2 regions of the Streptomyces sp. NPDC021093 genome follow, and region 2 is predicted to be linked to the other one. Evidence: riboswitches for the same ligand, from Rfam matches in the RefSeq annotation. Region 2 holds a riboswitch; the other holds the start of a gene.
What was found. A riboswitch is a leader RNA that binds a small molecule or an ion and turns the genes downstream of it on or off. The one in region 2 is predicted to bind glycine.

Region 1: another riboswitch for glycine. It lies ahead of gcvT (glycine cleavage system aminomethyltransferase GcvT); the one in region 2 lies ahead of gcvP (aminomethyl-transferring glycine dehydrogenase).

The regions. Positions count from the first base shown of each region.
Region 1 covers NZ_JBIRQJ010000012.1:4,199-14,905, reverse strand. The annotation lists gene ACH4SP_RS32775 (ABC transporter ATP-binding protein) at 1-905, opposite strand, end outside; gene ACH4SP_RS32770 (ABC transporter permease) at 902-1,900, opposite strand; gene ACH4SP_RS32765 (ABC transporter substrate-binding protein) at 1,999-3,747, opposite strand; gene ACH4SP_RS32760 (ABC transporter permease) at 3,846-4,844, opposite strand; gene ACH4SP_RS32755 (enhanced serine sensitivity protein SseB C-terminal domain-containing protein) at 5,301-6,083, opposite strand; gene ACH4SP_RS32750 (enhanced serine sensitivity protein SseB) at 6,370-7,083, opposite strand; gene ACH4SP_RS32745 (AAA family ATPase) at 7,318-7,986, opposite strand; glycine riboswitch at 8,309-8,405, shown strand; gene gcvT (glycine cleavage system aminomethyltransferase GcvT) at 8,548-9,663, shown strand; gene gcvH (glycine cleavage system protein GcvH) at 9,876-10,253, shown strand; gene glyA (serine hydroxymethyltransferase) at 10,351-10,707, shown strand, end outside.
Region 2 covers NZ_JBIRQJ010000008.1:7,101-17,807, reverse strand. The annotation lists gene ACH4SP_RS25090 (glutamate--cysteine ligase) at 1-1,212, opposite strand, end outside; gene ACH4SP_RS25085 (hypothetical protein) at 1,719-2,315, shown strand; gene ACH4SP_RS25080 (DUF5999 family protein) at 2,624-2,821, shown strand; gene gcvP (aminomethyl-transferring glycine dehydrogenase) at 2,963-5,851, opposite strand; glycine riboswitch at 6,052-6,149, opposite strand; gene ACH4SP_RS25070 (PRC-barrel domain-containing protein) at 6,277-6,642, shown strand; gene ACH4SP_RS25065 (DNA polymerase IV) at 7,309-8,853, opposite strand; gene ACH4SP_RS25060 (MerR family transcriptional regulator) at 8,898-9,506, opposite strand; gene ACH4SP_RS25055 (bifunctional nuclease family protein) at 9,730-10,203, opposite strand; gene ACH4SP_RS25050 (MerR family transcriptional regulator) at 10,269-10,707, opposite strand, start outside.

The DNA of each region.
Region 1 (10,707 bases), on a different contig from region 2:
CTGGGCGGGGAGCCCTTGACCGGGATGAGGCGCTCGGTGTCCTCGCGGTCGATGCGCGGCATCGAGCCCAACAGGCCCCAGGTGTAAGGGTGCTTGGGCTCGGCGAAGATCTTCTCCGTCGGCCCGCGCTCCACGCACCGGCCGCCGTACATCACCACGATGTCGTCCGCGAGCTCGGCGACCACGCCGAGGTCGTGGGTGATGATGATGACCGCGGAGCCGAACTCCTTCTGCAGATCCGTGATCAGGCTGAGGATCTGCGCCTGGACGGTGACGTCCAGGGCGGTGGTCGGCTCGTCCGCGATCAGCAGATCGGGGTTGTTGACCAGCGACATCGCGATCATGGCGCGCTGGCGCATGCCGCCGGAGAACTCGTGCGGATAGCTGTCCACCCGCTTGTGCGGCTCGGGAATGCCGACCCGGTCCAGCATCTCGACCGCACGCTTGCGCGCGACCTTCTTGTCCACGTCGTGGTGGATCCGGTAGGCCTCCACGATCTGGTGGCCGATGGTGAAGTACGGGTGCAGCGCCGACAGCGGATCCTGGAAGATCATCGCCATCTCGCGGCCGCGGAGCCGGCGGACGTCGTCGGGGTCCGCGCTCAGCAGCTCCTTGCCGTCCAGCCAGATCTCGCCGGAGATCTGCGCCTTGCGGCGGCCGTACTGACCGGCCGTGTGCAGGCCCATGATGCCGAGCGAGGTCACCGACTTGCCCGACCCGGACTCGCCCACGATGCCGAGCGTCTTCCCCTTCTCCAGCTGGAAGGAGAGCCCGTTGACGGACTTCACCAGGCCGTCGTCGGAGGGGAAGTGCACCTTGAGGTCGCGTACGTCGAGGAAGGCCGTGGAAGCGGGCGGCTGGGCCACCGGCTCCCCCACGGCTCCCGACTTGGTCATGTCTGTCATGTGAGCCTCACCCGGGGGTCGATCACGGCGTACAGGAGGTCCACGAGGAGGTTGGCGAAGACCACCGCCGCGGCGGTGATGAGCGTGACGGCGAGGATGATCGGAAGGTCCTTGCCGTTGATCGCCCGCAGCACCTCCTGGCCGAGGCCCGGCAGGCTGAAGGTGGTCTCGGTGAGGATCGCGCCGCCCATCAGGGCACCGAGGTCGATGCCGAGCAGGGTCAGTACCGGGGTCATCGTCGAGCGCATGGCGTGCTTGCCGATGACGGTCTTCTCACCGAGCCCCTTGGCACGTGCGGTGCGGATGTAGTCCTCGCCCATGACTTCGAGCATGGCCGCTCTGGTCATACGGGCGTACATCGCGCCGAAGAGGAAGGCGAGCGTGATCCAGGGAAGGATCATGCCGCTGAACCACGCACCCGGATCCTCCCCGAATTCCGTGAACGCGTTGTTCACCCAGCCCAGTTGGTAGGCGAAGATCGCCAGCGAGAGCAGACCGGTGAAGTAGACCGGCAGGGAGACGCCCGCGAGCGCGGTGGTCATCGCGAACCGGTCCCACAGGCTGCCCCGCTTGAGCGCGGACAGGACGCCCACGGACAGACCGATGAGCAGCCAGACGAACGCCGCTCCCAGCGCGAGGGCCAGGGTGACCGGCAGCCGGTCGAGGAGGACCGGCCAGACCGCCTGCTGGGTACGGAAGGAGTAGCCGAAGCAGGGCGCCGCGCACTCGATGGTGTCGCCACCGCCGGTGTAGGTGCGGCCCGCGAAGATTCCCTTGATGAACTCCGTGACCTGCACCAGGATCGGCTCGCCGAGACCCAGCTTCTCGCGGACGCCTTCGATGGCGGCCGCGTCGGCCTGTTTCCCGACGAACAAGAGCGCGGGGTCCTGCCCGGTCCACTTCGGGATCAGGAAGAAGATGCAGAAGACCGCGAGAATCACGACGATCAGCATCACTGCGACGGCGAACAGCCGCCTGATCAGATATGTCAGCACTGTGCCCGGCAGCCGCTCCTCGTGGGAGCGGCTGCCTTCACCTGCCCTTCGTGCCAGCGGCGGGTGACGCCGTCAGATGGTGAGGTACGTACGAGGTGTTACTTGACGCCCAGCTGGGCGAAGTCGTACCAGCCGCTGAAAGCGTCGGTGGCGTAGACGTTCGTCAGCCGCGGCGAACGCCAGTTGACCGGCTTGATGTTGACCAGCGGGAGGTAGTAGGCGCCTTCCATGACCATCTTGTTGACCTCGGCGTAGGCCGTGGCGGCCTTGGCGGAGTCACGCTCGGCGATGGCCTTGGCGAAGCTTTCGTCGATCTTCTTGTCCTTGATCAACGCGTAGTTGTTGTTGCCGTTCTCAAGGATGTAGTCGCTGTGCCACAGCGGCAGACCGTAGCCCTGGCCACTGGGGAAGTCGGGGCCCCAGCCGTAGAGGACCATGCCGTAGCCCTTGTTCACGACGTTCTTCGGGTTACCGACGATCGACGAGCCCTCGGCACCGTTGAACTGGTCGATCTCGACCTTGATGTTGACCTTGGCGAGCGACGCCTGGAGGGCCTCGGCCGACTTCTTGTCGGACTCGTCGGTGTTACGGACGGCGAGCGTGGTCTTGAAGCCGTTCGGCTGGTTGCAGAGCTTCAGCTCTTCCTTCGCCTTGGCGGCGTTGGCCGCACCGTCGTTGGTGCGCAGGCCGTACTGGTCGTCCTTCACGTCGTAGCCGGGGATGACCGGGGGCAGCATGTTCACGGCGATGTCGCCGCCGGCCACCGGGCCACCACGGGCGTTCTGCACGGACTTGTGGTCCGCGCCGTAGATGACGGCCTTGCGGCAGTGGATGTTGTCGAAGGGCTTCACGCTCTGCGGGAAGGCCACGTACGAGATGAATCCGCTCGACGGGTTGTCGAGGTTGTTCTTGTGCTGCTTCAGCGCGGTGGTGCGGCCCGCGGTGGCCATGCCGCGCTGGTTCAGGTCGAGGTCCGCGTCACCGTTGATGAGGCGCTTGTCGCGCTCGTCGGCGTTGGTGAGGAGGGTGACCTCGATGTTGTCCGGCAGCGCCTTGCGCAGACCGTCCGTCTTGGCGTCGTACGACGTGTTGCGCGACAGCTTGAGGCCCTTGTTGGGGCTGTAGCTGTCGAACTTGTACGGGCCCGAGGAGAACGGCTTCAGGCCGTACTTGGTCTTGGTGTCCTTGTCCTTGCGGACCGGCGAGTTGGTGGTCATCGCCAGGATCTGCTCGAAGTCGCCGTTCGCCTTGGGAAGCTTGAAGACGAGCTTCTTGTCGGTCGGCGTCTGGATCGCGTCGATGCCCTTCGGGTCCTTGTACGGGCCCTTGAACTTCTTCTCCGGGTCCAGGATGTCGCGGAGGTAGACCGGGCCGCCGGACAGCGCCTCCTGCGCCCACTGGCGCTCGATGCCGTACTTGACATCCTGGGCGGTAATTTCCTTACCGTCCTCCCACTTGATGCCGTCCTTCAGCTCGTACGTGTACGTCAGACCGTCGGCGCTCACCTGGCCCTTGGCCTTGGCGAGGTCGGGCTGCAGCTCGATGCCCTTCTGGCCGGGCGCCGCCGTGTAGCTGACGAGCTGACGGCTGTAGTAGCGCGCGAAGTCGAACGCGAAGCCGTAGTACATCATCGTGGTGTCCCACGAGTCCGCGTCCTGGACGCCGACGAACTTCAGCGTCCCGCCCTTCTTGTCGGACGGGTTGGCGATCTTCTCGACGCCGGCGTTGAAACCCGCGCCCTTGCCGCTGGCGCCGTTGTTGCCCTTGCTGCCGCCGCCCCCGCTGCAGGCCGTGGTGACCAGGAGAGTGGTGGCTGCGACGGTCGCGATTGCCGCGACCCGACGCATGCGCGTACCGGTTGATTTCACTGTCTCGCAACCTCCGTGTGTAATGCGGCCCGAGCGACCAGGGCTGGTCTCTGGCATGGGTGAAGCGGGTGAGGCGGTCAGCGGGACCCCTTGGGGTCGATCGCGTCGCGCACGCCATCGCCGAACAGGTTGAAGGCGAGCACGGTGAGGAAGATGGCCACACCCGGGACGATCATGTACATCGGGTCCGACTCGTAGTACGCGACGGCGTCGGAGAGCATCGAACCCCAGGAGGCCGTGGGCGGTTTGACGCCCACGCCCAGGAAGCTGAGGGCCGCCTCGGTGAGGATGTTGGTCGGGATCATGAGCGTGGCGTAGACGGTGATCGGGGCCACCAGGTTCGGCAGCAGTTCCTTGACCACGATGTAGCCGCGGCCCGCTCCCAGGCTGCGTGCGGCTTCCACGTACTCGCGTTCGCGCAGTGACAGCACCTGGCCCCGGACGATGCGTCCGATGTAGGGCCAGCCGAAGAAGCCGATCACCAGGATCATGGCCAGCAGCCGTACCCCGCTGCCCTCAAGACCGAACAGCTTGCTCGGCATGACCGAGATCAGCGAGATGACGAAGAGCAGCTGCGGGAACGCGAGCAGCATGTCCATCACACGGCTGATCACCGTGTCGAGCCAGCCGCCGAAGTAGCCGGCCAGCGTGCCGAAGAGGGTGCCGAAGAGGACGGCGACGACGGCCGCAAGGAAGCCCACGACCAGGGACACCCGGGCGCCGTAGACGATGCGGGTGAAGACGTCCCGGCCGCTGGTCGGCTCCACGCCGAGCAGGTGCTCGGAGCTGATGCCGCCGAAGGATCCGATGGGCGTACCGAACAGCGGGTCGATCAGGTCCTCGTGCCGGGCGTCGGGCGTCTGCCCGACCATCGAGGCGATGACCGGCGCGAGGATGGCGACGAGCACCAGCAGGAGGACGATGATGCCGCCCGTGAGCGCGAGCTTGTCCCGCTTCAGCCTCACCCAGGCGATGCGCCACGGCGAGCGGCCCTCGATCTTCTTCGCCCCTGCGCCGCCCGCGGCATCGGCCGTCACGGGTTCGGCCGCAGGCGCGTCGTGAAGTGGTGCCGTCATCGTGGTCGCGACCCCTCTCGGCCAGCGGTCACCGGCCCTTGCTCGCCGCTAGTGGCGGCCTGAAGCATTTTGTCGAACACAGGGCGAACGCCCTTTGATGCCGGGAGTCTTCAATGTGCGTGCCACCTGCCGCCAGACCCCTCGGCCAAAGGATGCGCAACCGTGATGCTGTCTGCAGTTTTCCGCTATGCGGACGGAGCTGAACGAGGGCCGAACAGTGGGCAATTGGGATCATCCTCCGGCAGTACCCCCCAACTGCCTTCCAGAACCGCCAAATTGGTGCAGACCTTGACTTCGCACCGGGGCGGCACGGGCGCGGCGCCAACTCGGCGCGCGGGCATGCCAATTGCCCCCCGAAGGGGCATATGAGGCGAGAGGGGAAGCGGCGGCCGGTGCGGGAGCGGTGACCTGAGCGGAAGCGGTGGCCGGAGCGCCGGAGGGGAAACGGCGACCGGGTCAGTGCGTGCGCGACGGCGGGTAGCCGTATCCCGGCGCACCGGTCGGCGCGGGCGCGTGCGCGTCGCGGTCGTAGAAGGGGCGGGCATTGGCGCGCAGCCACATGCCGACCGGGTCGTGCTCGTCGGTCATCGCGACCGTGGACACCGGCAGCCCGTCGGGGACGACACCGATGGACTGCTGCATCATCGCCCGCACCGCCTCGACCGACTGCCGGCTGGTGTCGTACAGGTCGAGACCAATGGCGAGGTACGGAGCGCCCAGCGCCGGCTGCACCCAGGCGCGGCTGAGCGCGCGAACGGCCGGGGTGCGGTGGGCGTTCTGGGACAGCTGGGCGTAGAACTGCGGGATTTCCAGGGCGGGTTCGGACAGCCGCAGCGGTCCGGCCGGCATCCGGTTCAGACCGGTGGCGATGCGCCGCAGGTCCAGCCAGGGGATGCCGACGCCACCGCCGGGGGCGTGCGGGTTCAGCCAGATGCCCCAGCGGTCGGGGTAGAGGGCGCGGGCCAGGTCGATGCCGGTGCCCACTTCGTACGCCCGGTTCCAGCCGCTCGCGGAGAGCTCCTGCGCGGAGGTCACGCACGGCGCGTAGCCGAAGCCGTCGACCTCCATGTTCCCGTACTGGGCGTCGGGGGATCCGGCGGTGCCGTGCCACAGCAGCATCCACAGCTGGCCGTCCGCGAGGGCGTGCAGCAGCGCCTCGTACGCGTCGAACCGCCCGGGCGTCACCTGGCGCAGCATGTGCTCGACCTGTCCGGCCGCCGCAGTGCCTGACGCGCTCACCCTGGGTCCCGCCCCTCTTCGATCCACCGAGTCCACCGAGTCCGCCGTGTCGACCAATCCGCCCCCGTGTGGCGAGGTCATCAAACCAGCTTAAGCGGCACCGGTGACACCGAGTCGGTGTCGGTTTCGACAGTCTCCCCGACGGACCGGGGTTCCGTGTTCCCCCTGGCGGATCTCAGGCGATTCCGGGCGGATCCCTGGTACCCGCGGGCGGATCCCTCGGGTCCCCGCGGGCTGACCCCCTGCCTCCCCGCGGGCGGATCCTTGGTGTCCCCGTGAGCCGGCCTCAGTGTTCCCGTTGGTAGAAGGGCCGCACCCGCTCCAGCATCCAGTCGGCCACCGGGTCCTGCTGCGCCATGTCGAGCAGCAGCAGGTGCACCTGCCACGGCACCGACTCGCGGCCCAGTGCCCGGCCGAGCGCGTCCATCGGCGCGTTGCGGTCCGCGCCCTCCCACGACGACAGCTGTACGCCGACGAACAGGACCGGTTCTTCGCCCTCGATGCTGGCCAGCGCACGGCGGGCGGTGACGACCACGCCGCTCTGCTGGAACTCGCCCGCGGCCACGGCGAGGAAGTCGACCGGCTCCTCCTGCCAGTCCGGCTCGAACAGCCGCACCCGGCCGCCGCTCGCGGGCCCGTCCAGCGGGGTGCGCCCGGTACGGCACAGCTCGGCGACGGCGGGCGGCGGCAGCGGTGCGCCGACGTTGCCTCCCGGGTTCACGACGATGCCCAACTGCGGCGGCAGCCCGCGCGCGAACTCCACGGCGGGCGCCACGGCGAACGACATGTGGCTGCCCACGCACTGCAGGAACTGCTGCTCGGAGCTGAAGACGGGGACGTACGCCTGGCCGTCGATCTCCGTGGTGGGCAGGTCGAGCGGTCCCTGGCCGGGGCCGCCGCCGTTCGGCAGCGGGATCCACAGCGGGCTGCGGCCGATCGTCTCGACGAGGCGGGCGCCGGCCGTGGGACTGCCGACGGAGGCGGCCAGCACCTCTTCCAGCTCGTTCCCCGGCCAGCCCGCACCGGCACCGGCTTCCTGCCCCGGACCCTGACCCGGACCCTGGCCCGCGCCAGGACCCACGCCCGGCTCCGCGCCCTCCGCGCCGTACTGCCCCGTCGTCTCCGGAATGTCCACGGACCGCTCCCTCTCGCTGCTCCCGCCCTGCGCGACGACCCTATCGCCGGGCCGCTGCCCGCACGGCAAAGGCCTGTCGCACCGGCAGTCGCACCGGCATCAGCCCGCTTCGAAGCCGATCTCCCGCAGCGCCCCCGCCGCCTCCCGGTCCAGCAGCACCGCCGAGGCGCACCCGGCGGGCAGCCGCTCGCCCTCCGCGTCGCGGACCAGTGTGCCGACGGCCCGCCGGTGCCGTGCGAAGGCGTAGCCGGAGACTCCGCGTCCGCGCTCGCGCTGGCCGTCCCTGGCCACCTCGGGCGTCACGTCGAGCAGTACGAGGCGCAGCCCGCGCCCGCGTCTGCCCGCCTCGCGCGCCAGCCACCGCCGCACCCACGCCTGTGTACCGCAGTCGTGCACGACCACGCTCTCGCCCGAGCGCAGCGCCTGCCGCAGCCCGGCGTAGTGGGCGATCCGCACCAGCGGGCGGTACAGGGAGTACGGCAGGGAGCGCGGCATCCGCCGCTCCCACCGCTCCCGCACGTCCTGCGAGTCGATCGTGCGGACCCCCGCCACCGCCCTGCGGATCAGGGTGGACTTCCCGCTGCCCGGCAACCCGGACACGACCACCACGTCGCCCGCGGCGAACTTCAGCAGGCGCGGACTCCTCCCCGCCCGCTCCCGCAGATCGCGCACGACCGGCACCGGCACGGGCCCCACCGCCCTCACGCCTGGCTTCGCCGCCACGCCCGCCGTAGCGGCGCATGCACTGGACTGCTGCAACGTCCTCACCCCTCCCCCTGTGGGTATGACTCACCCTTGCCCAAGAAGTGTAAAGAAAAGGTAATGCGGGACAAGCGATTTGCCGCCCGAAGGGGCGTTGCACATGGGGTCGGGTAGGCTCCGTGCCGTACGCCGCGAGAACCAAGTGCGTACATCGTGCTGATCGAGAGCCAAGACGGCACATGCACCTCCAAGCATTGCTGTACCAAACCGGGCTGGTTTCAACCCGGCTGGTGTTGATCGTGGAAGCCCTGTGGAGTCGCTGACCTCGCAGGCGGCGTGAGCCAGGAATCCCCCTGCTCCGGTGGGGGGAGGATTCAAAACGGCCGTATGAATCCGCGCGGGAGAGTCCGGGGCAGCAATGCCCCGGCGCCGAAGGAGCAAGCTCCTCCCTTGAATCTCTCAGGCCCCTGTACCGCGCGGGCGAGGCAGATCTGAAAAGCGGAGCGTCCTCGTGGTGCTCCCACCCAAGGTGCAAGCCGGGCCACGTTGCTCCGGCGAACCTCTCAGGTCCGATGACAGATGGGGAGGGCAGTCCTCCTCGTCGTCATGCCCTGGGAGCCTTCGTCCATGAGCACCAATTCTCGCCATACCGCCCTCGATGCCCTGCATCGCTCGCTCGGCGCGACCATGACCGACTTCGCGGGCTGGGACATGCCGCTGCGGTACGCGTCCGAGCGCGACGAGCACAACGCCGTACGCACCAGGGCGGGGCTCTTCGACCTCTCCCACATGGGCGAGATCACGGTGACCGGCCCGCAGGCCGTCGACCTCCTCAACTTCGCCCTCGTCGGCAACATCGGCACCGTCGGCCTCGGCCGCGCCCGGTACACGATGATCTGCCAGGAGGACGGCGGCATCGTCGACGACCTGATCGTCTACCGCCTGGGCGAGACCGAGTACATGGTGGTCGCCAACGCGGGCAACGCCCAGATCGTCCTGGACGCGCTCGTCGCCCGCGCCGAGGGCTTCGACGCCGAGGTCCGTGACGACCGCGACGCGTACGCCCTGATCGCCGTGCAGGGCCCGGAGTCCCCCGGCATCCTCAAGTCCGTCACGGACGCCGACCTGGACGGCCTCAAGTACTACGCGGGCCTGCCCGGCACCGTCGCCGGTGTCCCGGCCCTCATCGCCCGCACCGGCTACACCGGCGAGGACGGCTTCGAGCTGTTCGTCGAGCCGATCCACGCGGAGGCGCTGTGGCAGGCGCTGACCGAGGCGGGCGCGGGCGTCGGCCTGATCCCGTGCGGCCTGTCCTGCCGCGACACGCTGCGCCTTGAGGCGGGCATGCCGCTGTACGGCAACGAGCTGACGACGAAGCTCACCCCCTTCGACGCCGGCCTCGGGCGGGTCGTCAAGTTCGAGAAGGAGGGCGACTTCGTCGGCCGTACGTCCCTGGAGGCGGCCGCCGCGCGCGCGGAGAGCGCCCCGCCGCGCAAGCTCGTCGGCCTGATCGCCGAGGGCCGCCGGGTCCCGCGCTCCGGTTACGAGGTCGTCGTGGACGGCCGGGTCGTCGGCGAGGTCACCTCGGGTGCACCCTCCCCCACGCTCGGCAAGCCGATCGCGATGGCGTACGTCGACGCGGCCTTCGCGGCCCCCGGCACGGCGGGCGTCGGCGTCGACATCCGCGGCAGCCACGAGCCGTACGAGGTCGTCGCCCTGCCGTTCTACAAGCGCCAGAAGTAACGCTCTGCAGGTGCCCGCCACCACGCTCCACGGACCGTCCACAACGACGCCCCGCGGACGTCCGCCACAACGCTCCACGGACGTGCACGACGCTCCACGGACGTCCGGAGCGACGCCCGCAGGCGCCTGAAGTGACGCATCTCGCAGACCGCGCATCTCATCCCGCAGGACCCTGTTCCTCAGCACTCCCCCGCATCCAGGAGAATTCAGTCATGAGCAACCCCCAGCAGCTGCGTTACAGCAAGGAGCACGAGTGGCTCGCGACGTCCGAGGACGGCGTCGCGACCGTCGGCATCACCGAGTTCGCGGCCAACGCGCTCGGTGACGTCGTCTTCGCCCAGCTCCCTGAGGTGGGCGACACGGTCACCGCGGGCGAGACCTGCGGCGAACTGGAGTCGACCAAGTCCGTCAGCGACCTGTACTCCCCGGTGACCGGCGAGGTCGTCGAGGCCAACTCGGACGTCGTGGAAGACCCGTCGCTGGTGAACTCCGCTCCCTTCGAAGGCGGCTGGCTGTTCAAGGTGCGCGTCACGGAGGAGCCGTCCGACCTGCTCACCGCCGACGAGTACGCCGCGCTCTCCGGCAGCTGAACCGCACCGGCGACCGCACCGCACGGGCCACTGAAACGCGCTGGCCACTGAAACGCTCCGGCAACTGATTCGCCTGAACCCCCTAGGGACTCGCCTGATGTCGCTTCTCAACTCTTCCCTCCACGAGCTGGACCCGGACGTCGCCGCCGCAGTCGACGCCGAGCTCCACCGCCAGCAGTCCACCCTCGAAATGATCGCCTCGGAGAACTTCGCTCCGGTCGCGGTCATGGAGGCCCAGGGCTCGGTCCTCACCAACAAGTACGCCGAGGGCTACCCGGGCCGCCGCTACTACGGCGGCTGCGAGCACGTAGATGTCGTCGAGCAGATCGCGATCGACCGCATCAAGGCGCTGTTCGGCGCCGAGCACGCGAACGTCCAGCCGCACTCGGGCGCCCAGGCCAACGCCGCCGCGATGTTCGCGCTGCTGAAGCCGGGCGACACGATCATGGGTCTC
Region 2 (10,707 bases):
CGTCCCCGCGCCCCGCCCCGTCCGCGGCCACGTCAGCTCCGCGTCGATCCCGTACCGGCAGGCCGTTTCGAAATTCGCCTCCGCGTCCGCGAACGCCATCCGCCGCCACACCGGCCTGGCATCCTCGGCCAGTGCCCGCACCAGCCCGTAGTAGAAGGCCGCGTTCGCGATCACATCGGTCACCGTCGGCCCGGCCGGCAGCACCCGGTTCTCCACCCGCAGGTGCGGCACGCCGTCGGCGACCCCGTACACCGGCCGGTTCCACCGGTACACGGTCCCGTTGTGCAGCACCAGCTCCTTGAGCTGCGGCACCCCGCCCTCGTCCAGCACCCGCAGCGGCTCCTCCTCGTCGCAGATGGGCAGCAGCGCGGGGAAGTAACGCAGGTTCTCCTCGAACAGCTCGTACGCCGAGTCCACCCACCTCTCGCCGAACCAGGTCCGCGGCCGCACCCCCTGCGCGATCAGCTCCGGCGGCCTGGTGTCCGTCGCCTGCGTGAACAGCGGCGGCCTCGACTCCCGCCACAGCTCGTGCCCGAACAGGAAGGGCGCGTTGGCCCCCACCGCGATCTGCACCCCGGCGACGGCCTGCGCCGCGTTCCACACGTCGGCGAAGCGCCCCGGTGTCACCTGGAGGTGCAACTGCACGGACGTACAGGCCGATTCGGGCACGATCGACTCGGAGTTGCAGGTCAGGCGCTCGACACCCTCGATGTCGAGCTGGAAGGGCTCACCCCTTGCCGCCACGATCTGCTCGTTCAGCAGCGCGTACCGGTCGACGTCCGAGAGGTTCGCGTGGACCAGGTCGTCCCGCCCCAGCGTGGGCAGGATGCCGATCATCACGATTCCCGCGTCGACCTCGGCGGCCTTCCGGTGGGCATAGCCCAGACCGGTGCGCAGTTCCTCCGCCAATTGATCGAGAACACGCCCGCCCAACCGGTGCGGAACAATGTTCACCTCCAGGTTGAACATCCCGAGCTCGGTCTGGAAATCCCTGCTGGCAATGCGTTCCAGCACTTCCGCATTCATCATCTTCGGCAGCCCGTCGGCCCCCGCGAGATTCAGTTCGATCTCCAGCCCCATGAGATTCTTCGGCCGGTCGAACTTCTTCTCCTCCAAGAGCCTCCCGAGCCCCGCCAGACACTCGTGGAGCTTGTGCCGGTACTTCTGCCGGTCGACCAGATCGAATCCGTCTGCCACGACCTTCTCACCCATCGGAGCGTCCTTCCTCAGCCGGGGCAGCCCGCGGCAACGGCCGCTGCGTCCTGTGGTTCACGGTCGATGATGCCCCGGCGGACTGATCCATAACGCCCCACCCGCCACCGGTACGCGTTACCCTCGATGCGAATTCCTGCGGGCACATTCCGCGGGCATGGCGCAGGGCGCAGTTACCAGCTTCACAGAAGTGGTCAAAAATGCCGACGAGTTCCGGCCGACCGCCGCTGCGGAGAATGCCCCGGAATCATCCTGCATTCCGGCCTCGAACCAGGACTTTCCCCTTGCTGAATGCCCTGTCCACAGGGCCGAATACCGACTTGCAGGCCATATCCACGACGACTAGACGAAACATCGTGTGAACACGTGTCGTATAAACTCCGCGAACGAGGCGGAGAGTTGACGCCAGGCCCTCGCCCAAGGCCCTCTCCAGCCCCGCACCGCTGACAGCGCCGTCCGCACCGCCCAGGCTTCACCATGTCTCCCAGAGCGAGAGGCGATCCACCATGCCGCTGCACGTACCCCCGGCTCCCGCGCCCGCCCTGCGCAGCGTTCTCGCGGCACTCGGCTCCCCCACTGCCGTCACCGAGGCCCGCACCCCGGCCCTCCGTTCCCTCCAGGGGCCGCTCACGCCCGAACTCACGCTCCCGGTCCACGTCCTGGACCAGATCACCGGAGGCGCCCGCCCGCCCCGCACCCGCCTCACCGGGTGGTGGTTCCTGATCCGCAACGGCGACCGGGCGGTGGCCGCGGCCAATACCGTACTCACCCCCGACGGCTGGACCTTCTCCCACTTCTGCGAGGGCCCCTATCTGAGCTCCACCGAGCGCGCACTGCGCCAGGCCGAGGGCATGGCGGCCGCCTACCAACCGCGGCTGCTGTCCATTCCCGCCCTGTACATGATGACCCTGTGGCTGCACGGCGACCCCACCGCCGACGCCTCCACCGGAGCTCCCGCCCCGTCCGACGTCCTGGTGCCACTGGCCCCCGCCCCGCCCGGCATCGCCCCGCACCACCCCTGCAAGGTCTCGGACCTGCTGCCCGTCCTCACTCTGCGGCTGAACCCGGTCCCGTCGGCCCCGCTCCTCGGCCAGCTCGCCTGACCCTCCGCACATACGGTGCCCCGCCCTCCAGGCCCGGAGGCGCGGGGCACCGCCGTGCCCACGTGACCCATCCGGACTAGCCCGCCCGGGTCACCCCGAACCACCCGAAGAGAGGGGCCAGTTGAGCTGAACCGTCCGCACGGGTGATGCGTCCTCAATCAGTGAGAAGAGCTGCCGTGAAATCCCTGCGGATCGACGCCCGTGGGGCAACACTGGGACCGGACCTACTGATACGGGGGGCGGCCATGAACACCGATTCAAGCCGCAGGAACACCTTCACCACCACCACGCAGCGAAAGAACCCTTCCATGTGCCAGCACCAGCCATCCTGCCCGACCGCCGAATCAGCCGACCGGGAGGCCGCCCGTCCGACGGCGAACCACCCGGAGCAGGGCTGGAGCCTGCTGTGCAACGGCGTCCTCCTCTTCGAGGACACCGGCGAGCTGCTGCCGAACGGGCAGATCATCGCGCCGCACCGCCCGCTGGACGTGGCCACCGCTGCCTAGGCGATCCGCGCGACGGCTGACACAGCCGCCACACGCACCGCGAAGAGCCACACCCGAAGAAGCGACGTACGACGAAGGGGCCGGCCCGGAGCTTCCACTCCGAACCGGCCCCCACGCATGTCACCTGCCGAACGGCACCCGTCAGTTGTCGTACTCGTCCATCGGCGGGCAGGAGCAGACCAGGTTGCGGTCGCCGAACGCGCCGTCGATCCGGCGCACCGGCGGCCAGTACTTGTCGGCCGCCGAGACCCCGGCCGGGAAGACGGCCTCCTCGCGGCTGTACGCGTGCGTCCACTCGCCACCGAGCGCGGCAGCGGTGTGCGGGGCGTTCGCCAGCGGGTTGTCGTCGGCCGGCCAGTCGCCCGCCGCGACCTTCTCGATCTCGCCGCGGATGGCGATCATCGTCTCGCAGAACCGGTCCAGCTCGTAGAGGTTCTCGCTCTCCGTCGGCTCGATCATCAGCGTCCCGGCGACCGGGAACGACATGGTCGGCGCGTGGAAGCCGTAGTCGATGAGCCGCTTGGCGATGTCGTCCACGCTCACGCCCGTGGCCTTCGACAGCGGGCGCAGGTCCACGATGCACTCGTGCGCGACGAGGCCGTTCGGACCGGTGTAGAGCACCGGGTAGTGCGGCTCAAGACGCTTCGCGATGTAGTTCGCGGCCAGCACGGCCACCTGCGTGGCCCGCTTCAGGCCCTCGCCGCCCATGAGCCGTACGTACGCCCACGAGATCGGCAGGATGCCGGCCGAGCCCCACGGCGCGGCCGAGACCGGACCGACGCCCGTCTCGGGACCGGCCGACGGCTGCAGCGGGTGGTTGGGGAGGTACGGCGCGAGGTGCGCGCGCACACCCACCGGGCCGACGCCCGGGCCGCCGCCGCCGTGCGGGATGCAGAAGGTCTTGTGCAGGTTCAGGTGGGAGACGTCGCCGCCGAACTTGCCCGGCTTGGCGAGGCCCACCAGCGCGTTGAGGTTGGCGCCATCGACGTACACCTGACCGCCGGCCTCGTGCACGGTCGCGCAGATGTCGGCGACGTGCTCCTCGAAGACGCCGTGCGTGGACGGGTACGTGATCATCAGCACCGACAGCTCGTCCCGGTACTGCTCGATCTTGGCGTGCAGGTCCTCGACGTCGACCTCGCCGTCGTCCGCGGTCTTCACCACGACGACCTTCATGCCGGCCATGACCGCGCTCGCGGCGTTCGTGCCGTGCGCGGACGACGGAATCAGGCACACGGTGCGCTGCTCGTCGCCGTTCGCCCGGTGGTACGCCCGTACGGCGAGCAGTCCGGCCAGCTCGCCCTGCGAACCGGCGTTGGGCTGGATCGACACCGCGTCGTACCCGGTGACCTCGGCGAGGCGCTCCTCCAGCTCGCGGATGAGCGTCAGGTAGCCTGCGGCCTGCTCGATCGGCGCGAAGGGGTGGATCGCACCGAACTCGGGCCAGGTCACCGGCTCCATCTCGGTCGTCGCGTTCAGCTTCATGGTGCAGGAGCCGAGCGGGATCATGCCGCGGTCCAGCGCGTAGTCGCGGTCGGCGAGCTTGCGCAGGTAGCGCAGCATGGCCGTCTCGGAGCGGTGCTGGTGGAAGACCGGGTGGGTCAGGAAGTCGTCACTCCGCAGCAGCGCGTCCGGCAGCGCCTCACCGACGGCCTCGTCCAGCGCCTCGATATCGCCCTCGACCCCGAACGCGGCCCAGACGGAGGCCACTTGGGCCCGCGCGGTGGTCTCGTCGCACGCGACGGACACCAAGTCGCCGTCGATGAGCCGCAGATTGACCCCGTGCTCACGGGCGGCGGCGACGACCTCGGCGGCCTTGCCCGGCACCCGTACGGTCAGCGTGTCGAAGTACTCCCCGTGCACGACCTCGACGCCACCGGCGCGCAGCCCCTCGGCGAGGATCGACGCGTAGCGGTGCGTCCGGCGCGCGATCCCCTTGAGCCCGTCCGGGCCGTGGTAGACGGCGTACATCCCTGCCATCACGGCCAGCAACACCTGTGCCGTACAGATGTTGCTGGTCGCCTTCTCACGGCGGATGTGCTGCTCACGCGTCTGGAGCGCCAGCCGGTACGCCTTGTCGCCGTCCGCGTCCACGGACACGCCCACGAGCCGCCCGGGCAGGCTGCGTGCGAACTTCTCCCGTACGGCCATGAACCCGGCGTGCGGACCGCCGAAGCCCATCGGCACACCGAACCGCTGCGTCGTACCGACGGCGATGTCGGCGCCCAGCTCACCCGGCGAGGTCAGCAGCGTCAGCGCCAGCAGATCCGCGGCAACGGTGACGATGGCACCCAGCTCGTGCGCCTGCTCGATGACGGGCTTGATGTCCCGTACGACACCGGAGGCGCCCGGGTACTGCAGCAGCACACCGAACACACCGCGCTCGGCGACCTCGGCCGGAATCCCTTCCGCCAGGTCGGCGACGACGACCTCGACACCGGTGGGCTCGGCCCGCGTCTGAATCACGGCGATGGTCTGCGGAAGCGTTTCCGCGTCGACCAGGAACACGCCCTTCTTGACCTTGCCCACCCGCCGCGCGAGCGACATGGCCTCGGCGGCGGCGGTGCCCTCGTCGAGCAGCGAGGCACCGGACGTCGGCAGCCCGGTCAGCTCGGCGACCATCGTCTGGAAGTTGAGGAGCGCTTCGAGCCGGCCCTGCGAGATCTCCGGCTGGTAGGGCGTGTAGGCCGTGTACCAGGCCGGGTTCTCCATGACGTTCCGCAGGATGACCGGCGGCGTGAAGGTCCCGTAGTAGCCGAGGCCGATCATCGGGGCCAGCACCTGGTTCCGGTCGGCGAGCGTACGCAGCTCGGCCAGCACCTCGGCCTCGGTACGCGCGTCCGGCAGGCTCAGCGCCTCCGCGTTCTTGATCGCATCCGGCACCGCGGCGGCGGTCAGCTCGTCCAACGACCCGTACCCGACCTGCGCGAGCATCTTGGCCTGCGCTTCACCATCAGGTCCGATATGACGCTGCTCAAAGGGGATTCCACGCTCAAGCTCTGCGAGCGCAATACGACGGTTGGCGGTCATCTGCGGAAGGCCTCCTGGTCTGACACGACCTGCGAGGGGCACCACGGCACGGGTACCCGGACGGCCTCCCCCTCTGTCATCTCAACCTGAGAGCTTCACCGGAACACCGCGTGACGGAGCTCCGGCTTTCACCGTCGGTGAGGAAGGATCACGCACCGGCCTGTGCCGTGCCCGCCACCCGCCCTGCTTTCCAGAGTGACCTCGTCCGAGCGGTACAGGGGCCTGAGAGATTCCGGGGAGGAGTTGCTCCTTCGGCGCCTCCGAAATCCATCTCGGAGGACTCTCCCGCACGGGGTCAGCAGCCGTTGGCCAGCCTACCAGCGCACTCCCACCAGGATCCCTCGAGTGGCCAGGCTCTCAATTCTGCTCTTTCGTATGTTTTACGGGGTTCACACAGCAGTTGCGACCAGTTGAAGGGACCGACCGTGCAGACCGACATCGATCCGCGCAGCCTGATCGGCCGCAAAGCATTCGACCGCAACGGCACCAAGATCGGAACGGTGGACGAGGTCTACCTGGACGACGCCACCGGCATTCCCGAGTGGGCGGCCGTCCGCACCGGCCTCTTCTCCCGCGACGCCTTCGTCCCCCTGGAACCCAGCAGCCTCGTCGACAACACCCTGCGCATCCCCTTCGAAAAGTCCCTGATCAGAGACGCCCCGGACTTCGGCGTAGGCCGTCACCTCTCCCCCGAGCAAGAGCTCCAGCTCTACCACCACTACGGCCTCAACTCCGCGCCCCCCACCACCCCCGACAAGGACTTCGGCACTCTGGCCAACGGAGAATCCTGACCCCCGCCCTCCCCCAGGACCAGTCCAAAGGTCCTACCACGGTCGGCGCCCTGACACGCACGCCCCAAGGCCTGGAGCACCAGCACCCCTCGACCTGGTCGCGACCTCCCCAAGCTCTCGGCTCCACTCACACACGAGAGCCCCCACCCGCTGCCCGTCCCCTCCGCCCTTGCCCTGCACGGCGCCGCCGCCCTCGTGCGCCCCGTCGTACGGGAGGACCACACCCCGCCGTGCTGAAGCTCCAGCTCCGGAACGAGGAGAGCAAGGGCGAGGCGCCCGCGCTCCGCGCCTGGACCGGGCGGCACGGCGTCGTCGCCCTCGTGCTCCCTGTCGTACGGGAGGACCACACCCCCGCCGTGCTGAAGCTCCAGCTCCGGGACGAGAAGAGCAAGGGCGAGGCGCCCGCGCTCCGCGCCTGGACCGGGCGGCACGGCGTCGTCGCCCCACCCCTGCCTTGCAACTGCCCCCCCGCCTCTCGGCTCCGCTCAAGCAGAGGAGACCTCACCCGCTCCACGTCACCGCCCCTGCCGTGCGGCTGCACACTTCCCCGACCCTCTCAGCTCCGTCCGACCAGGGCAGTACCCCATCCGCCCCCGCCCAGCCCCGCCCCAGCCAGGCAGACAGACAGACCCCATCACCCGCACCAGCCGTACCGAACAGGCAAGGTCACCCCATGCGGCCCGGCCCGCCGGAAAGCTCCCGGGCCCCCACGTCCTCCCCCGGCACCCCCACCAACGGCAACGGCTCCGCCACCTCCAGTTCCGGATCGTCCACCAGAAAGGTCCTCACCCGTCCCGGCCCCGGCGACCCCGGCTCCTCGAACCGCACCGTCACCCGCCCCACCCCGCTCCCCTGCACCCACCCCGCGCCGTACTCCGCATGCCGCACATCGTGCCCCGCATGCCACCGCCGCTCAGCAACCGGCTCACCCCCGCCACCCCCGGCCCCAGACCCGATCCCAGACCCGATCCCGGTCCCAGACCCGGCCCCGGCCTCTTCCCTCTCGCTCTCCCCCTCCTCCTCAACGCTCTCCCCCACCGCATCGGCCGATCCGCCACGCCCCGAGCCCTCAGCCCCGGCCGCCGTCCCCACCCCCCGGCCCTGCCCTTCCACCGCCTCTTCCGCCTCTTCCGCCTCCCGCGCCGCCTGCGCGAAAAGGTCCTCCTGCGTAAAGTCCGCCAGCCCGGTCACCCCGACCCCCAGCAGCCGCACCCCGCCCGTGGTGTCCACACCCTCCAGCAGCCGCGCGGCCGCCTCCCGCACGACCCCGGCGTCGTCCGTCGGCCCGCGCAGCGTCTCCGACCGCGTCAGCGTCGAGAAATCGAACCTCCGCACCTTGAGCACCACGGTCCGCCCCGACCTCCCCGCAGCCCGCAGCCGCTCGACGCACCGCTCGGCCAGCCGCTCCACCTCGGACCGCACCCGCACCCGGTCGTGCAGATCCACGTCGAAGGTGTCCTCGACCGACACCGACTTCGCGTCCCGCTCGGCCACCACGGGCCGGTCGTCGATCCCCCGCGCCATCCGGTACAGCGACGCCCCGTGCGCCCTCCCCAGCAGCCGTACGAGCTCGTCCTCGCCCGCCGCCGCGAGGTCCGCCACCGTCGTCATCCCGGCCCGTCGCAAATGGTCCCCGGTCGCGGGTCCCACCCCCGGCAGGATCCGCACCGGCATCGGCGCGAGCAGCTCCCGCTCGGTCCCCGGAGCTATCAGCACCAGCCCGTCCGGCTTGGCCTGCTCGGACGCGATCTTGGCCAGCATCTTGGAGCCCGCGAGCCCGACCGACCCGCTCAGTCCGGTGACCGCCCTGATCCGCTTCCGCAGCCGCTCGCCGACCTCCCGCGCGGACGCGGTGTCGTCGGCCGTGCCGCCCGCCTCCAGGTCCACGAACGCCTCGTCCATGCTGAGCGGCTCCACCAGGGGCGACAGCTGCCCCAACAGCTCCATCACCTGCTCGCTCACCGTCCGGTAGAGCGAGAAGCGCGGCACCAGATAGGCGGCATTGGGCGCGAGCCGCCGCGCCTGCGCCATCGGCATGGCCGAGTGCACCCCGAAGCGTCTCGCCTCGTACGAAGCGGTGGCGACCACCCCTCGGGGCCCCAGCCCGCCCACGACCACCGGTTTCCCGCGCAGGCTGGGTTTCGCCGCCTGCTCTGCTGCGGCGAAGAAGGCATCCATGTCGAGATGCAGAATGGTCGGCGCGGTCCTCACACCACCGATGCTGCCCTACGCCACTGACAATCGGCAGAAGGGCGTCAGCCGGCCCTGTTCCGCCGACGCGCCAGCTCGTCCCCCGGGTTGTTCCCGACCAGCGTCTCGCCCGTGTCGACACGCTCCCCGTGCAGCTGCGACAACGCCGTCTCCACGTCCCGCCACACCACGCCCACGGCGATCCCGAAGATCCCCTGGCCGCCCTGCAACAGGCTGACGACCTCGTCCGGCGAGACGCACTCGTAGACGGTCGCCCCGTCGCTCATGAGCGTCATCCGCTCCAGATCCTGGAAGCCGCGCTCCCGGAGGTGCTGCACAGCGGCCCGGATGTTCTGGAGTGCGACACCGGTGTCCAGGAACCGCTTGACGATCTTGAGGACCACGACGTCACGAAAGCTGTAGAGCCGCTGCGTCCCGGATCCGTAGGCGGGCCGCACGCTCGGCTCGACGAGCCCGGTGCGCGCCCAGTAGTCCAATTGCCGGTACGTGATACCGGCCGCCGCGCACGCGGTGGGCCCCCGGTACCCGACCGTCTCGGTCACCCCGGCAGCGGCCTGTGCCGCCGCGAGGGGGTGCTGACTTGCTGTGGGGTCGGCCGAACTGCCGAGCGGATACGGCCCGCCCGTCGCCGTACCGTCGCCGCTGATTCTCACGCCGACCTCCGTCCTTGACCTGCCTTGTCGACGGTAGGCAGTCACCCGGGGTGCGTCAACGATCGCCACACTCGGCATGCCGAGTGATAATCACCCTGAGAGTGGTTTGCCGTGTCTCTCATCGGGGAAAGACTGCTCGAATGCGCTGAAATCCACCGGGAATCGGCGGGCTCGGCCGGGAAGCACAGCGGCTCACCGGCCGCAGCTCACGGTCGGCCACAGCTCACTGGCTGTTGGTGCCGAAGTCCTCCGGCGAGATCTGGTCGAGGAACTCGCGGAACTTCTCCACCTCGTCCTCCTGCTCGTCCGGAATGGCGATCCCGGCGTCGTCCAGCACCCCGTCACTGCCGTAGATCGGCGTCCCGGTGCGCAGCGCCAGCGCTATCGCGTCGGACGGCCGCGCACTGACCTCCACACCGCTGGCGAAGACCAGCTCGGCATAGAAGACCCCGTCCCGCAGATCGGTGATCCGCACTTCGGTGAGCTCCTGGCCGACCGCTTCGAGCACGTCCTTGAAAAGGTCGTGCGTCAGCGGCCTGGCGGGTGCCAGCCCCTGCTGGGCGAAGGCGATGGCCGTGGCCTCACCCGGTCCGATCCAAATGGGAAGGTACCGGTCGCCTCCCACTTCACGCAGGAGCACGATCGGCTGGTTGTTGGGCATTTCCACCCTGACACCTACGACGTCGAGCTCGTTCACACAGCAACCCTAGGACGTGCCCGACCGGTTTGGGTAGTCGGGCTCCTGTTCACTCCAAGTACAGCTCAGTTCGAGCCGGACCTCAGCGCCGTCTGAACCAGCGCCGCATGCAGTCGTACGGTCAGGCCAGCGAGCTCCCTGGTGGTCGCCTCGGCATGTGCCCTGGTCTGCGGATTGCGGTGCCGCCGCAGCGGCGCGACCACATTGCCGATCAGCCCGGCCTCCCGGTCCGCCGCGGCCTTCATGGCCCGCAGGTGCCGCGGCTCCAGGCCGAACCGCCCAAGATCCGCCACGAGCTTGGCGACCGTGACGGCCTCCGCGTCGTAGCCGCCCTCCGGCAGCTCCGCGATGAGTCCGTACGCCTCCCACTCGCCGAGGTCGCTCTCCGCCACCTCGGCGGCGGCGAGCAGCTCGTCCCGCCCGAGGCGGACCACGGTCACCCGCTCGGGCGCCGTCTCCGGCGCCCCTTCGAGCAGCTCGCGCGGACCGCCGGGGGAAGGCAGC